DNA from 4 places in the Vreelandella arctica genome. Region 1 is predicted to be linked to each of the others. Evidence: predicted binding sites of a transcription regulator. Region 1 holds the regulator's gene; each other region holds the start of a gene.
The links. Region 1 encodes PhoB, which activates phosphate uptake and scavenging genes when phosphate is short. Its sites were predicted from a motif close to TGTCATANNNNTGTCANA; they were not measured.
Positions count from the first base shown of each region.

Region 1 (4,181 bases):
CCTACGTTATGCGTTAAATATTTAGCGGTATATTCTGCTTGAGCACTAGTACGATGGGACTCTGCCATAACATTAGGGCGATCGAATCCTAGACCACTCATGGATGAATGGAGAGAATAGCCCATTACATAAATACAAAAAGAGAGGGAGGAGTAAAAATAAAACAATGTAGAAGTAAGTATTAGAAGCTTACAAAAAAGCAGGCAGCAAAAAAATTAGGCCCCGACTAGCGAGGCCCGATATCAGAATAGGCTATAGGTAATAACTAACGTTAGCTTCCACTCCTTGTGCGGGACTCCAACCTTGGAATTAACCCTGACTAACGTTTGATTTCCTAACGATTCATCCTTGAACCTAAAAAGCATCCTTGCCTTTGTAACATCCTGTCAATCTACCTTTCATCCGTTGAAAGGGCATTCTTTGATATCTAAAAAGATAATTAATGATTAGTCCGCTACTGCTATTTTTTACCGATCCTTTTTACAGATACAAACTCTTCGTCATATCGTCAGTACAATGTTTATCTAACCTATCAATACGTCCTTACCTATTTTTAATATTGCAGCTAGCATGCCAAAAACTCAACAAAAAAATTAAAACACATGAAATCAACAGCTTAATAAAACAAAATCAAGATAAAGCACTCTGTTAACATCGGAATACCAGGCCTAAAAACTGTATAAAAATGGCACATGAGTAAACTCTTACCAATTTTACATGCCAATATTGCACACCTTTACAGGTATGGTGCGAGAGGTCGCTTACGGAGCCCTATACAAGACGTGAAGCGGGAAATGAGCAGCGAAAAAGCGCCCCTTTACCAGGGTGGGATTCAATCTGTAATTGCGCATCGTGGCGTAATAGTACGTGCTTAACGATCGCCAAGCCTAAGCCAGTGCCGCCAGTTGCGGTGCTACGGCCTTTATCGACACGGTAAAAACGTTCGGTTAGTCGGGGAATATGGACGGGATCAATGCCTTCACCATTGTCTTCCACATCAATACAGCCGCCGCCAGTCGCGCTAGCTTTCCAGCGTAAGGTGATGTGGCTACCTGCTGGCGTATAGCGAACGGCATTGAAGGCGAGGTTAGAGATGGCGCTACGAATCTCCTGTTCACTACCCAGCAGGCGTGCATCGCTTTCAAGCGCGACAGTAATGGTATGACGCTGATTCGACAGCGCCAGCGCATCATCACAGATGCTTTGTAGCAAAGGCCCTAGCGACAGCGGATGGTGATCTTTCCCCCCCTGGTCGATTTCTAACCGAGAGAGCAGCAATAGATCGTTGACCAGGTTTTGCATTCGCTGCGTCTGTTCCTGCATCTGGTTGATGCTTTTGCCCAAACGCGGAGGCAACTGGTCAGCAATATCGCTGTAGGTTTCCAGATAGCCGGAAAGGACGGTTAGCGGCGTGCGCAGCTCGTGAGAGACGTTGGCAACAAAGTCGCGCCGCATCTGTTCCAGGCGATGCAAGCGCGTGATATCCCGGGCCATTACCAGCCGTTCATCGTCACCGTACAGGGTAATTTGATACTGCAGGATTCGACGCTCGTCAATCGGCGATGTCAGCGTTAGCGGCTCGCCATACTCCCGCGCATTGAAGTAGCGGATGAAGCTTGGCTCGCGCAGTAGGTTGGTAATGTGCTGACCACGATCATGGGCAGTTTGTAGCCCTAGCATGTTCGTTGCAGCGCTGTTCCACCACTCTAGATCACCGTGGCGGTCGAGCATGACCACACTGTCACGCATCGCTTCAGACGACTCTTGAATACGGGCCAAGGTAGCACGCAGCCGACTTTGCGTTATACGCTGGCTTTTCTGATAGCGGTATAAACGATCAAACAATTCACCCCACATACCGTGAGCGGCAGGCGGCTCATCGTGAGGATGTAGGGTTAGCCATAAATAAAGTTCGCGTAGCTGCCGCAAGTGATAAAACAGACATACTGCAAGCCCTGCCGCAAGCCCTAGCCCTGCTGAGCCCAATAACCAGCCTAAGCAAGTACCCAGTGTGGCCAGCCACGCTAGACGCCACAGTTCACGGCTCCATAGGCGCACATTTACACCCGTGCAGAGAAACGGTATCCGGTACCCCGAACCGTTTGAATCAGGTTTTGATGCACATCGCCCAGCGCTTTTCGTAAGCGTCGAATATGCACATCGACCGTACGCTCTTCGACATACACATTACCACCCCATACTTGGTCAAGCAGTTGGCTACGTGTGTAAGCACGCTCTTGATGGGTCATAAAAAACTGCAGAAGACGATACTCGGTCGGCCCCATTTCCAACGCTTTGCCGTGTGCGCTTACCCGGTGACTTACCGGATCAAGCAGCAGGCCATTAATCTCAATCGGATCTTCAACGCCACGCGGCGTCGCGCGGCGCAGCACTGCTTTTAACCGTGCCACCAATTCGCGGGGCGAAAAGGGCTTGGTGATATAGTCATCGGCACCGGCTTCAAGCCCTTGGATCTTATTATCCTCTTCGCCTTTAGCGGTGAGCATAATAATGGGGATCTCGGCGGTGGCTTCTTCGCGCTTCAACCGCCTAGCCAGTTCAATACCGCTGGTGCCAGGCATCATCCAGTCAAGCAGCAATAAATCAGGTTGGTGGTCAACCACCATGGCATGAGCATCCTGGGCGTTATCTGCTTCGAGCACACGGTAGTCAGCCATTTCCAGCGCTACCGCGATCATCTCGCGAATCGACGATTCATCATCGACAATCAGAACGGTTTTGGCGGTCATACCAGAGCCTCACGGTGTGCAAAAAAGCCAGTTCAAAGAAAACAGTTCAAAGAAAACAGTTCAATGACATGTCAGTGACGATAACACCATGACTTGATGACAGTTACATGACAATGGCAGTTACTAACCCGCCGCAGGCCACCAACTTAGCGCAATACCAGCAAAAATCAGCAGCCCCGACCAGTGATTATTCAGAAACGCCTGGAAACAGGGATCCCGCTCCTGATAACGAATTAAGCGCTGCTGATGCAGGAAAGTTGCCGCCATTGCAGCGAGCCCTAGCCAAAAGAACCCACCTAACCCGACCCGCCAGCCTACCCATGCCAGTAACCCCAGGGTAGCTACCTGGAGTAGGCCGATTATCAGGCGATCCGCGTCGCCAAACAGCACGGCTGTCGATTTAATGCCAATTTTTAAATCATCGTCGCGATCGACCATGGCGTATTGCGTGTCGTACGCCACCGTCCATAGCACGTTTGCACAGAAAAGCAGCCACGCTTCCAACGGCACATGGCCCAGCACGGCGCCAAAGGCCATTGGAATTGCCCATGAGAATGCCGCCCCCAGCACCACCTGGGGAAAGTGGGTATAACGCTTCATGAACGGGTAAATAACTGCCAGAAATACCCCGCCCAACGAGAGCAGCACCGTAAACCAATTAGTCAGTAGCACCAGAATAAACGCTGCGGCCACCAAACCAATAAACAGCAATTGAGCCTCGGTTTCGCTGATTCGACCTGTGGCGAGCGGGCGATGCTTAGTGCGTTTCACATGGCCATCGAAATGGCGATCTGCATAATCGTTCACCACGCAGCCAGCCGCGCGCATGACGTAAACACCGGCCACAAAAATCAGCAGTACATCACGGCCGGGTACCCCTTCAGCGGCAATCCACAGCGCCCAAAGCGTCGGCCACATCAACAGCCACGTGCCAATGGGTCGATCCAAACGCATCAGCTGTATAAAATCTGCCACGCGAGCCCATCCCTTCGGCCGCAACAGTGAACGATCCATGCTTACCTCACGAAAAATAAGATGCAGGCGCTAGCCTAGCGCGATGGCAGATCAAGGTCATCCGCCATCGCACGCAAAAAATACTCCTGCACCAATAACGACAGCCCGCCGTGATAAAACACCGAGCGTCGGCCCCAGGTACAGTCACTTTCGATACCGTTCATACAAGCAAATAAGGGGGGATGGGAGGTGGCCTCAAGCGGCCCGCGAATTAAACCTGGCTGACGAAATAACCAACTGCCTAACGAGCGCTCACCTAACCCTTCCAAACGCTGGCCCTTTAACTGAGTAAGCGGGGCGACGGAGCGCGCCACCACCCACGGTGTATTATCTAAACATAGCGCTACTTCACGCAGCCATGCGTAGCGTTTGGGAGCAATGCCCAACGCCCGTGCCTCATCCTCTCGCGGCCAGCCT
Region 1 is NZ_JBANSN010000009.1:9,241-13,421, reverse strand. It holds gene phoR (phosphate regulon sensor histidine kinase PhoR) at 772-2,058, opposite strand; gene phoB (phosphate regulon transcriptional regulator PhoB) at 2,061-2,750, opposite strand; gene ubiA (4-hydroxybenzoate octaprenyltransferase) at 2,874-3,764, opposite strand; gene V8L70_RS10120 (chorismate--pyruvate lyase family protein) at 3,800-4,181, opposite strand, start outside.

Region 2 (4,181 bases), on a different contig from region 1:
GAATACCAAACACCACGACCAAGCGCACGCCCAGGGTGTGCAACAGGGCTAAATCTTGAATCAGTTGCTCCCCGCGGCCAGACGCCATCGCTTCGCCTTCAATTAAGATGACAAAGGTTCGCCCCCGGTGAGCATTAATGTAGGGGGAGGCGTTACGAAACCAATCAACAAAGGGGAAGCGCGTATCCAAGGGCCGCTCTCCGGCAGCAGGTGAAAGAAACATCAGACGTTTACCACATCCAACTGGGTTACTTTACCAGAGCACAAAAAACAGCGGCACCTTCTAATGCAAATCTGCTGAATCTAATGCAGATAAACATGAAGATGCCGCTGTGATGTTCCCGCTCAGGTACTTCTTAACGTCTTTCGAGCCGTGGCGTACTGCGTTTTATAGGCACTGCTTATTAGCTATTAGCCAACTAGTGGTTAGCCGAACATGCCTTTGAACATAAAGAAGAACAAAATCGCAAGACCGGCGCCAGCGGGTAGCGTGATCAGCCACGACATGGCAATCGTGCCGATAACCCGCAGGTTCAACGCCGCCATACCGCGTGCAAGCCCCACCCCAAGAATCGCCCCTACCAGCGTGTGGGTAGTGGAAATCGGCAGGCCCGTGCCAGAAGCCAGTACGACCGTGGTGGCCGCCGCCAGCGTGGCAGCAAAGCCACGGCTGGGGGTAAGCTCGGTAATACCGGTACCCACGGTCGCGATGACTTTATGGCCGTAGGTGACCAGACCCACGACAATACCGCCGCCGCCAAGTACCAGTACCCACCAAGGCACCAGCGCAGAACCACCAATTTCGCCGCCGGTTTGTACTACGCTGATCACCGCTGCCAGCGGGCCAACCGCATTCGCCACATCGTTTGAACCATGTGCAAAGGCCATGGCACAGGCGGTGAAGATCATCAACACGCCGAACACGCGCTCTACGTTGGCATAGCCGAAGTGATCATTTGCGTTGTGCTCGAACTTGATACGCCGCTGCATAATCAAGCCGATACCCATAATCACCAACCCCAGCAAAATTGACAGCAGCAGGCTCTGATTAAAGGTTAAGTCCAGCCCCACATGGGACAACCCTTTCGTCAGCGTGACCATCGAAACGATAAAGCCCACCAGAAACACATAGCCCGGCACGTAGCGTTTAGCAGCCGTGAACGGGTTGGCATCTTCAAAAATCAGGTGGTGAACTGATTTAAACAGCAAAAAGCCAATGGTGCCCGCCAATAAGGGAGAAACCACCCAGCTCGCAGCAATCGTGCCTACGGCGCCCCAGTCCACTGTGGAGGGGCCTAACCCTGCAACAGCAAAGCCCACAATCGCGCCGACAATCGAGTGCGTCGTGGAAACCGGCCAACCTTTCATAGACGCTGCAAGCAACCACGTACCCGCCGCCAGCAGTGCTGCCAGCATGCCGTATACCAACAGCTGAGGATCGTCTTGCAGTAGTTCGGGGTCGATAATACCTTTACGAATCGTATTGGTAACCTCGCCACCGGCTAGCCAGGCGCCGAGAAATTCAAAAACAACAGCGATCAAGATCGCTTGTTTGATGGTGATCGCTTTCGACCCCACCGAGGTTCCCATCGCATTGGCGACATCATTCGCACCAACGCCCCAGGCCATAAAGAAGCCAAACAAACAGGCCAGGATAATGAAGATTTCACCGTACTGGGCAATAATCAGCATGAAGATCCCCTTAGCGGGCGGTCAGTATCTGCAGACGGCTACCCACACGCTCAGCGCGATCGGATAGTTCGCCAACCCATTCAATGATTTTGTAGAGAAAGATCACGTCCACTGGCGGTAGCTGGCTCTCAAGCGAGAACAGTTGGCGACGGATCGTCACTTGTTGGTCATCGGCTTGGTGCTCAAGGGTGTGCAGTTCACGGATCATGTTCTGCATGACGTCGGAGACGTTTTTTCCAAAGCCGGACTCAAGCAGATCCTTGAGTTCTTCCAGTGCCTGGCGGGCTTGGGCAACACAAGCAACACTGGTACGGATGTAATCGCGCATTGCATCGGCCAATTCATCCGGCACGCGCATTTTACGCCCCAACATAATGCCGGTAATGTCACGCACCTTGTTGGCGATCTTGTCCTGCACGCTGATCAGGTCGAGCAGATCGGAGCGCGACACCGGAAGAAACATGGTGTTGGGCAGGTTCAACCGCAGCTCTGTTTTCAGCGTATCGGCGTCATGCTCTAAGCGGGTGACGTTTTCGCGCAGCTCAGCCGCTTTGTCCCAGTCATCAGCCAGCGTTGCTTCAAAAAACGGCAACAGCAGATCGGCACATTCATTTGCCTTGACGATATGGGCCAATAACGGCTGGAATGGCGAGCGGCCAAACATCGAAGAAAAAGGATTGGAGGTAACCATAATGCCTTTTAGCCTGTTTTCGGGAAGCCTGGAAATGGCGGCGCCAGTATAAAGAGTGCGCCCGCCGCCGTCATGAAAAGTTCATAAATGTAATCAAATATTCATTTAAATGTCACGATAACGAGGTGGCGAGCGTCATGAAAAACCCAATCCCCATGGAAGTAGAACTGAAACTTGCCCTTGCACCAGAGGGACCTGCCGCGCTGTGTAACCACCCGTTTCTAGTATCGAAACCCTCACACCAGCACACGTTGACCAATACCTATTTTGACACCCCGGAAGGCGATTTAGCGAAGGCGCATATTGCGCTACGCCTGCGCAAAATAGATGGCAAAGTGCTGCAAACGGTGAAAACCGCAGGCCAGGGCGGCGGCGGATTATCTCAACGACAGGAGTGGGAGTGGCAAGTTCCTGACCACGAACTGGATCTGGTAGCTCTTGCCGAACTGCTCCCCTTTCAAGGCCAGCTTAGCAGCGTGCTACATGCCCTCGCCCCCCAACTCAGCACCGATTTTACGCGGCGCAGCTGGCAGCTAACCGATGGCTTAGTAAACCCAGGCGCAATAGGCCAGCGCAGTCATATCGAGCTGGTGCTGGATGAGGGCGAAATTATCAGCGGTGGCTACCGCACGCCCATCCGCGAGGTAGAACTTGAATTAAAGGACGGCGACCCGGAAGCGCTGTGGGCATTGGCACTGACACTTTCAGAACAGGTACCGCTGCGCCCTTCAGATAGCAGCAAAGCATCTCGGGGCAATGCACTTAGCAACCAGCACTGGCCACTTCCCAAGGCGCACTCACCGGCTGAGTGGCTACACCGCGCAACGCTGGCGCTGGATGCCTACCACGACAGCCAGCAGGCAAGCTTTCTAAGCGATGCCCAACAGGCGTTAGTCACTCTCGCTGACCACCCCGCGCTGGATGACAACGCCCGCGTGTACGCTCAGGCGTTACCCGGCAGCTTAGATGCCCATGGTCAGCCCAGCACGGCTTACGGTAACGCTGCGTTGGCACTGGCCCATCGCTTGGCGTACCAAACCGAGCTACGCTAACGGCTTAATGCTATTTCAGGACTGTTTTTAAGGACCGAATTGAGGCCCACTTCAGGATGATGCGATGAATTTAAACTTAACCCCCGGTGCGGAAGGCCTACGCGCTCAACTGTTTCATATTATTTTCGAATCCGACACACCGGGCGCTAAAGCCTTTGATATTGCCTTGATCGGGGCTATTTTGTTGAGTGTCGCGGTCATCCTGTTGGGTAGTATCGAGATTTACGCCGAACGCTACGGGCCCATTTTCTTCTACATCGAGTGGGCATTAACGATACTGTTCAGCTTAGAGTTGTTAGTTCGCATTTACTGCCTTGAGCGCCCCTTGCTCTATCTAAAAAGCTTTTATGGAATCGTCGACTTAATCGCTATTTTACCCACTTGGCTAGTGCTACTGGTCCCTGGCGCTCATGGGCTGGTGATTGTTCGCTTGCTGCGAGTGCTGCGTATTTTCCGCATTTTGCGCCTGATGGAGTTTGTCGGTGAAGCCAGCCTGCTACTCGACGCGTTAAAACGCAGTCTGCGTCAAATACTGCTATTTTTTTCTGCCATTTTCATGGTGGTCACGCTGTTCGCGGCGTTGATGTACACCATTGAGTCACCGGAAGCGGGCTTCACCAGTATTCCAATGTCGATGTACTGGGCCATCGTTAGCATGACCACCGTGGGCTACGGCGACATCGTCCCCGCCACCGCGTTGGGTAAAGCGATTACCATGATCTTGATGCTGCTGGGCTACTCGATTA
Region 2 is NZ_JBANSN010000010.1:27,490-31,670, reverse strand. It holds gene argA (amino-acid N-acetyltransferase) at 1-190, opposite strand, end outside; gene V8L70_RS11055 (inorganic phosphate transporter) at 427-1,692, opposite strand; gene V8L70_RS11050 (TIGR00153 family protein) at 1,703-2,383, opposite strand; gene V8L70_RS11045 (CYTH domain-containing protein) at 2,521-3,435, shown strand; gene V8L70_RS11040 (ion transporter) at 3,500-4,181, shown strand, end outside.
Region 2: V8L70_RS11045 (CYTH domain-containing protein) is a predicted target of PhoB. The motif match lies at 2,483-2,500, and genes of this name have one in related genera.

Region 3 (4,181 bases), on a different contig from region 1:
TTAAACCTGAGCGAATCAACGACATGCTCAAAGGCCCTGCCACGCTACCTCGGGAAGCCTGGTATGAATTGCTAGAAGCCGCCCGCGGCCACTGCGTGGCATAAGGCTATTTGTATAAAACGACGCGGTACAAAACAACTATTACGTTAATTACACTAAGGAGCCACTGATGACGCCAATCATCGCCTTTGGGGAAGCACTGGTGGATATGCTCTCCAGCCGTCTAGGGGCGGCAACGGATGCACAGGAAACCTTTACGCCCTACGCCGGTGGTGCTCCCGCTAATGTGGCGGTCGCCTGCGCTCGTTTAGGCGTACCCAGCCAGTTTCTAGGCATGGTGGGCGACGATACGTTTGGGCACTTCATCGTGCGCGAACTCAACAGTCACGGCGTCGACACCAGCGGCGTGGTATTTACCCGAGAAGCCCGCACAGCGCTGGCGTTTGTTTCCCGGGATGACGTGGGCGAGCGCACTTTTGATTTTTATCGCCCACCCGCGGCTGATCTGCTTTATCGTCTTGAGCACCTACCCCACGGTGTCTTTGAGAACCCCGCTATTTTACACCTGTGTAGCAACAGCCTGACTGACCCTGAGATTGCCGATGTCACCTTGGCAATGGCCACCATGGCCAAACGGGCAGGTTGCCTGGTCAGCGTAGACGCCAACCTGCGTCACAATTTATGGCCCGGTGGCGAAGCGGATGCCAGCTTAGTCACGCAGCTGCTAGACGGCGCTGAGCTGCTCAAGCTCTCCCAGGAAGAGCTCGACTACTTGCGTGCCGACCACCCTGCGGAGTCGTGGCTTTCAGAGCGGCTAGCGGCAGGGGTAAAAGTTATCTTAATCACCGACGGCCCCAACGATGTCGTACTCAAAGGCGTCGGTATCGACCAGCGCATCACACCACCCAAGGTTGAAGCAGTCGATACCACCGCGGGTGGCGACGCTTTCATTGGCGGGCTGCTGGCGGAACTCTCGGCCCACGGCATCAATGAGAACTGGCACAACGATGCCGACTTTCTTCGTCGCGCAGTGGATACCGCCTGCCACTGCGGTGCCCACGCGGTCACTCGGCCAGGTGCCTACGCAGCGCTGCCAACGTATAGGGATATCGAGGCGATCCGGAACACTTAACACTGGCCAGTAAGGTTGGCTTGTTTGATCAGCGAGTTTGGTGACCGCCAGAGCGGTCACCAATGTTAGTTGGGCATGTCAATTACTGTGATTTGAATACTATTGCATCGCTGCGAAGTTTTCAGCTGCGGCTTCTAGCACCGCCCTTGCCGATTCTGCATCGTCAAATCCAAGCCCTTCCATCCCGCCATCAGGCCCTTTGTAATTGGCAAACCATAGATCAATGATCTGACTGACACCTGGGTACTCGCTATCCAACTGCGCCATGCTTTCAATGTGTGCAAAAGGTGAATCCTGGGTGAGAACGGCAATTAGCTTGTCATCTTGCTCGCCGCCATCCAGCATTTTCAGTACACCGATCACGTTCACGTCGACAATTTCACCACGAGGAACGGCTTGACCCAAAACGATCACGTCGAGCGGATCCCCATCACCGCCCAACTCTTTTGGCAGAGCCGTGCCTGGAATAGCGCCATAATTACCGGGATACCCCAGATAACTCACCACGCGCGGCTCACCGTCTTTATATTCCCAATAAACCGCTTTGGGATCATCTTTACTGACTTCCCATTTCGCCGATGTACCCGTTGGTATTTCAACAATAGCCCTTACCGAGCCATCTGCATTGATGGCATCCATAGTCATCAAGTCGTCATCACCTACAATTGTGAACTCATCTGCTGCGTTCATGTTTTGGGCAATGGGCGTAGTGTCAGAAAACGCCAATCCGCCTAGCACCTCAGCCTGAGCAGCAGACGCTAAAGCCGTCATACACGCGACACCTGTGAGTAATAGTTTTTTCCGCATCATGTTCTCCATTGGTTATTGAGATACGTTAGCGAGGAGAAATGACGGAGTAATGACAGTCTGAAGTTGGCATTTCTTACTTTTCAAAATTGGATGCTACGCCACGGCATCCCCACGAGTCGTTAGTCACTGGCCCACATCTGTTGCAAACCGGTGTGGGCTTTTTTGATTGGGTAAGGCGTCACCGGCTATCTAAAGACTCTTATGGCATGACTTGTTTAAATGTCAGACATTTACTAGACTAAGATTCATCCAATAAAAAATAAGAGATAAACATGACGCTGGACGCTCTACCGCCCCACCAGGGGGGCGCTGAACAGTTAGCGCGCCTACTCGCCCAGGCGCTGCTGACAGGCCATTGGCAGCCGGGTGCTACCTTCCCCCGCGAGCTTGATATCAGCAAACACTTTGCGGTGAGCCGCAATCAGGTGCGCAATGCGCTAACCAGCCTCTCCGCGGCAGGGCTACTGGAACGTACGGCGGGTAGGGGCACGCTGGTGCGAGAAATGGGCGACTGGCACCTGCTTGACCCGCTGATGAGCGAGTGGATGACCGGCCTGGTCAATCTTGACCCTCAGCTGGTACGGGCTATTTACGCCTTTCGTTTTTCTGCCGAACCAGTAGTCGCCGGGCTCGCCGCCCAGGCCGCTGAAGCTGAAGACCTCGAACGCTTGGAGCGCGCCTTTGCGGGTATGGAAAACACCGCAGGCAGCGTTGATGCGCGCGATGAGCATGCGGAATACGACGTTGCCTTTCACGATGCCACCTATCGCGCTAGTCACAATTTAGTCTGGCGACAAATGGGGCATTTACTGCGCCCATCTATCATGGCGTTGATTCATGGCTCTCAACACCGTACTGACACCTTGGACGACAGCCTCGCCCGCCATCGTCAAGTACTTGACGCTATTCGCCATCGCGATGCCAGCGCTGCAGAAACCGCCGCCAGAGAAGTGCTGCGCCGCACCGCCATTGACCTTGGCATTGTTAGCTAACATTACTCACTAAATATTTCCTATCCAAAAGGATGACCGGACATGAAAATTACCAAGCTCAAGACCTGGCAAGTTCCTCCGCGCTGGCTGTTTCTCAAAATCGAGACTGACGAAGGCTGCTACGGTTGGGGCGAGCCGGTGATTGAAGGCCGCGCCGCAACCGTTGAAGCCGCCGTGCACGAGCTTTCCGACTACCTAATCGGCCAGGACCCGCACCGAATCGAACACCTCTGGAACATCATGTATCGCGCCGGATTCTACCGCGGTGGCCCTATTCTGATGAGTGCGATTGCCGGTATTGACCAGGCGCTATGGGACCTTAAAGGTCGCGACCTGGGTGTGCCCGTTCACCAGCTGTTAGGCGGTGCCGTGCGCGACAAAATGCGTATGTACGCATGGACCGGCGGCGATCGACCAAGCGACGTGGGCGCTGGCGCCAAAGCGCTGGTCGAAAAAGGCTTTACGGCTTTCAAAATGAACGGCACCCCCGAGATGCAGATCGTCGACTCCCATCGCAAGATTGATGAAGCAGTAGCACGAGTCGCGGAAGCGCGAAACGCCGTGGGCCCGGATGTTGGCATTGGGATCGACTTTCATGGCCGTGTGCATCGGCCAATGGCCAAAGCACTGCTGCGCGAGCTGGAGCCTTTTCACCCGATGTTCGTGGAAGAGCCGGTCGCCCCGGAGCACTTGCCTTGCCTGAAGGATATTGCCGGTGGCCTGGGTTACCCGCTAGCCACCGGGGAACGGCTGCACACCCGCTTTCAGTTCCGCGACCTACTGGCCGACGGCATGATCGACATTATTCAGCCCGACATTTCCCACTGCGGCGGGATCAGCGAGGGGCTAAAGATCAACGCCCTGGCATCGGCCTACGATGTCGCCCTGGCACCCCATTGCCCGCTCGGTCCGTTAACGCTGGCCGCATCGCTACAGCTGGATGCAGTCAGCCACAACGCCTTTATTCAAGAGCAGAGCATGGGCATCCACTACAACCAGGGCAACGACGTTCTCGACTACTTGGTCGATAAATCGCCGCTCGCCATTGAAGACGGTTTCTGCGCCATTCCCCAAGGCCCAGGGCTTGGCGTCGAGATCAACGAAGAGTTCGTTGAGGAGCGCGCCAAAGTGGGGCACCGCTGGCGTAACCCGGTTTGGACGCATGAAGACGGTTCAATTGCGGAGTGGTAAGCCATGGAATCAAGCGCGATGCGTGAAACGACTGAAATAGCATATCAGTTGGCCTG
Region 3 is NZ_JBANSN010000007.1:26,766-30,946, reverse strand. It holds gene V8L70_RS08205 (aldo/keto reductase) at 1-104, shown strand, start outside; gene V8L70_RS08200 (carbohydrate kinase family protein) at 170-1,132, shown strand; gene V8L70_RS08195 (inorganic diphosphatase) at 1,232-1,903, opposite strand; gene V8L70_RS08190 (FadR/GntR family transcriptional regulator) at 2,215-2,934, shown strand; gene dgoD (galactonate dehydratase) at 2,977-4,125, shown strand; gene V8L70_RS08180 (2-dehydro-3-deoxygalactonokinase) at 4,129-4,181, shown strand, end outside.
Region 3: V8L70_RS08195 (inorganic diphosphatase) is a predicted target of PhoB. The motif match lies at 1,980-1,997, and genes of this name have one in related genera.

Region 4 (4,181 bases), on a different contig from region 1:
CGGTTGGCTCGTCAACCAGCAGTAGCTTGGGGCTTTGTAAAAGCGCCCGGGCGATGCCCACGCGCTGGCGCTGGCCGCCGGAAAGCGCATCAGCGCGCTTATCGATGGCGTGAGGCAGCCCTACCCGCTCGAGTAGTCGAAAGGCTTCGACGACCGCTTCCTGTGGGTAGCGACGTAAAAAACTGCGCCAAAAACCCACATAGCCGAGCTGGCCGGAGAGTACGTTTTCCATCACGGTGAGCCGGTCTACCAGGGCATACTCCTGGAAAATCATCCCCATTGAGCGGCGCGCGTGGCGAAGCTTATGACCTGAGAGCCTGGTCAGTTCCGTGCCTTCCAGGCGAATGCTGCCCTGGGTGGGCTCCACTAACCGATTCACGCAGCGAATGAGGGTGCTTTTACCCGCGCCGGATGGCCCAATCAGCGCCATTACCTGGCCTTTGGGCAGCGTGAGTTCAATGTCCGTCAGCGCCCGATCCCCGGTGGGGTAACGCTTGCCAACGCCGCTTAGTGTCAACATTTTCCCGCCTCGTTTTTATAGCGAAACGGCCAGAAAGGGATGCCTTCCTGGCCGTGCAGTACCGTTTACCTTAACGATCAGTCACAGTCGTAAGTCACACCGTTAGCATCGGCAATGGTGCGAATGACCGACCAGTTTTCCTGATAAGTAATCGGAATGAACTGCGCTTCACCGGAGTTGGCGAATTCCGCTTCCAGCGGGGTACCTGCCCAGTCATAGCTGAAGAACGCATCCTGAATTTTCTCGGCAAGTTCCGGGTTCAGGTTATTCGCCAGCCCGTAAGCGGTGGTGGGGAAGGTATCGGAGGTGTAGATCACTTCGTAATCGCCCTCTGCCACAACATCACGTGCCAGCATGCGGCGTGCCACTGAGTTGGCGATGGCAGCGGCATCGTAGTCTTCGTTCACAACACCTAAGATGGAGTTGTCGTGGGAGCCAGAAAAGGCGGTTTCAAAATCTTCGCCCGCTTCCATGCCGTACTCGGAGCGCAGCAGTGCGGAGGGCGCGCGAAAACCAGAGTTAGAGGTCTCAGAGGTAAAGGCTAGCTGGCGTCCTTCCAGGTCTTCAACGGTCTCGATGCCGCTGCCAGGATAAGTGATGATCTCCATTTCGTAGCCAAAGCTACCGTCCTCGGCCGCCATCATGGCAAACGGGCGGAAACCACCGCAGTTGACCGCGACCGGTACACCACCGGTGTTAAAACCGGCGACGTGCAAACGGCCAGCGCGCAGTGCTTCCTGCTGGGCGGCGTTGGACTGCACGGGGAAGAACTGAACTTCTTTACCGGTTGCTTCGCTTAGGTGCTCCAGGAAGTCAGACCACACGTCGGCGTAAACCGCCGGATCTTCCACTGGCGTGTAGGCGAACACGAGCGTATCGGGATCGGCCCACTGTGACTCATCGCTAGGCGCATCAGCGATCATATCGCCATCGTTATCGACATAACGCGATGAAAGATCCGCTGAGGCATTCACCGCGACCAACGCAAAAGCGCTGGCAACGGCGGCGCTGATCAATGTGCGGGGAAGCGCATGGGCTAGTGAGGAGATCTGCATGGGGCACCTAACGTGTTGTTAAAAGATAGCCACAATCCTGACCATTTCAGATGACAACGACGGGGCATTTATATGACCGCTTGGTGACGATTTTGCTAACGTAACATGACATTGGCGCTTTACTGGCTAACGCAGCTACCGCGACGCTCAACAAACAGGCTGTTACCAGGAATTTTTTTGGCTTGATGCTTCAGTTCAGACAGCTCAGCGGCAATATCCAGCGCTCTGCAAGTAGCTGTATCGGTGACAGGTTTTACTGCAATCGACACGCTGACAAAGGGGAAAAACGTCACGCTATTTTGTCGGCTTTCAGTCTGAATCCCGCCTTTCAGCCGGTCCGCTTCTTCATAGAAACCGGGGGCCATCACTTCAAATGAGCGCAGGATTTGGCCGCAAACGCTTTCCCAATGGCTGTGCGGTAGCAACATCATAAAATCATCACCGCCAATATGGCCGATAAAGCCACCAGCGCTTTCTACCTGGGCCTGCAGCAGCCGCGATAGCGAAATAATCACCTGATCGCCCCGGGCATAGCCGTAAGCATCGTTAAACGCTTTAAAATTATCCAAATCGACATAAGCGGCGGCAAAGCCCTGCTCGGCGGCTAAATAAGCGACCAGCGTTTCGTTAATCAGGATATTGCCTGGCAAGCCGGTCAACGGATTGGCATGGCGCGCGTGGCGCACCTGAATCGCGGTGATTTCACGCAAAAGGTCAACGATATTACCCATGCCCACGTAATCACCTTCATCATTGGTGATCACAAAGTCTTCCTGCTCAATATCGTGGCTATCGGTCAGTTGCTGGCTCAACACCTCAAGCGGGGTATCTGCTTCAGCCACCAGCATGCGTACATCGGCCACGTCCAATACGCAGCGTTTGGCATACAGCGCATGGCTATAAGGGTTGGTGAACAGGGTTAAAAAAGCATTGCGACGCACCACTGCCACGGGCTTACCGTCCTCCAATACGGCCACACAGCGTAAGCTGGGTTGGCGGCGAAACCGCTCGGAGATGAGTGGCACTGCGCAGTCAGTGGTGATGGCCTCAATCGTGCGCAAAATCGAGCGCGCAGTGCGGCCAGCAGGGCTTTTTAACTGGGTTGTCGCGGGCAGCACCATGTTGAGCTGTAAAGGCGGCTGCGGGCTTGGCCGAGCAAAATAGAAGCCTTGCAGTAGCGCGAGCCCACGGTCGAGTTCCCACAAGCAGAGATGCTCCGCCGCAGTCTCCACGCCTTCGGCTATTAGCTGGCAATCCAGGCTACGCGCCACATCAAGAATCGAGCGGAGAAATTCGCGCTTCGCAGGCTCCTGATCAATCCCTGAGATAAAGTGCCGATCAAGCTTGACGAAATCGGGCCGCAGTTCTGACCAGTGGCGCAGGCTTGAGTGCCCTGCCCCCAAATCGTCCAGCGCCACCTGAAAGCCCATGTCACGGTAATGATCCACCGCTTGGCGCATTAGCTCATAGTCATGAATCGGCACATGCTCGGTGAGCTCAATCACTACTCGCTCTGGGGGAAGGCCGCTCTCGCGAATGAAGCCCAGCGTTAAGCCTTCGCGAAAATCACGCTCAACGATGGTTAACGGCATGACGTTAAGAAATAGCAGGCCGGGCAGTTCAAGTTCGGCAAAGCGTTGAATCGCCAAGCGTCGGCAGAGTAAATCTAACTCCACTAGCTGCCCTGCCTGGGTGGCCACATCAAACAGCCGTAACGGCGAGTGCAGCGGTGACGTTTTGGGGCCACGAATCAGTGCTTCGTAGCCATAAATCGCCTGCTGGTTGGCATCCACAATGGGCTGAAAGAGCACCTGCAGCTCTTCGGTCGCAATAATTTGATTAAGCCACTGCGCTTCTTGTGCGGTCATTTGCCTACTGTCCTATTCATCAGCCCCCGTTTACCTTCACAAGGCAGCCGGGTACTGATGTGCAGCCTTCCCTAGCGGTGATTGGTAAGCTGCAAGCATGCGTCATTTTCGTGACGCTATCATGACAAATGACTAATCAGGCAGTGAACACCCAACCGCTTTGAACGACAGACGCTATTTACTGAAGAGGCTTTTCGGGCGGCGGAAAGACCACATCGCAGCCATCAGCATCCAGCTGGCGAATATCAATCGGGTGCCCTTTTTCGTCCAGCGTTACCAAGCCAATGCCGCTGGCGTTCCAGAGCCGTTCGCCCGCGCTGGCGCGGTCGGGGTCTCGGGGGTGAACGCTCAGTTTGCGACGCTTGGTAAACCAGTTGAGTGGCGACAACGGCGCATATAACCAGCGGTTCAACCGATCAAAGGTATTGAGCAGAGTGGTGGGAAAGGTGTTTTTAATCCCACTCGACGTGATTTGCCATAGGTGGGGGGAACGCCGCTGATGACGAACCACGATGTCGTAGACAAACGAGTAGTGCACATCGCCCGACAAGATCACGTAGTTGCCGGGGGTTTTGGAGTGTTGCCATATTTGCAGCAGCGTATTGGCCGCCCCGCGATGGGCCATCCAGTTCTCAGCATCGACCACTAATGGCTTACCCACCGCGGTAAAGATTCTTTGAATACTCTCAATCAATTTGACGCCAAACATCGGGGCGGGCGAAATGATCACCGCGCTTT
Region 4 is NZ_JBANSN010000006.1:103,158-107,338, forward strand. It holds gene phnC (phosphonate ABC transporter ATP-binding protein) at 1-520, opposite strand, end outside; gene phnD (phosphate/phosphite/phosphonate ABC transporter substrate-binding protein) at 598-1,575, opposite strand; gene V8L70_RS07380 (bifunctional diguanylate cyclase/phosphodiesterase) at 1,695-3,443, opposite strand; gene V8L70_RS07385 (alkaline phosphatase D family protein) at 3,622-4,181, opposite strand, start outside.
Region 4: phnD (phosphate/phosphite/phosphonate ABC transporter substrate-binding protein) is a predicted target of PhoB. The motif match lies at 1,647-1,664, and genes of this name have one in related genera.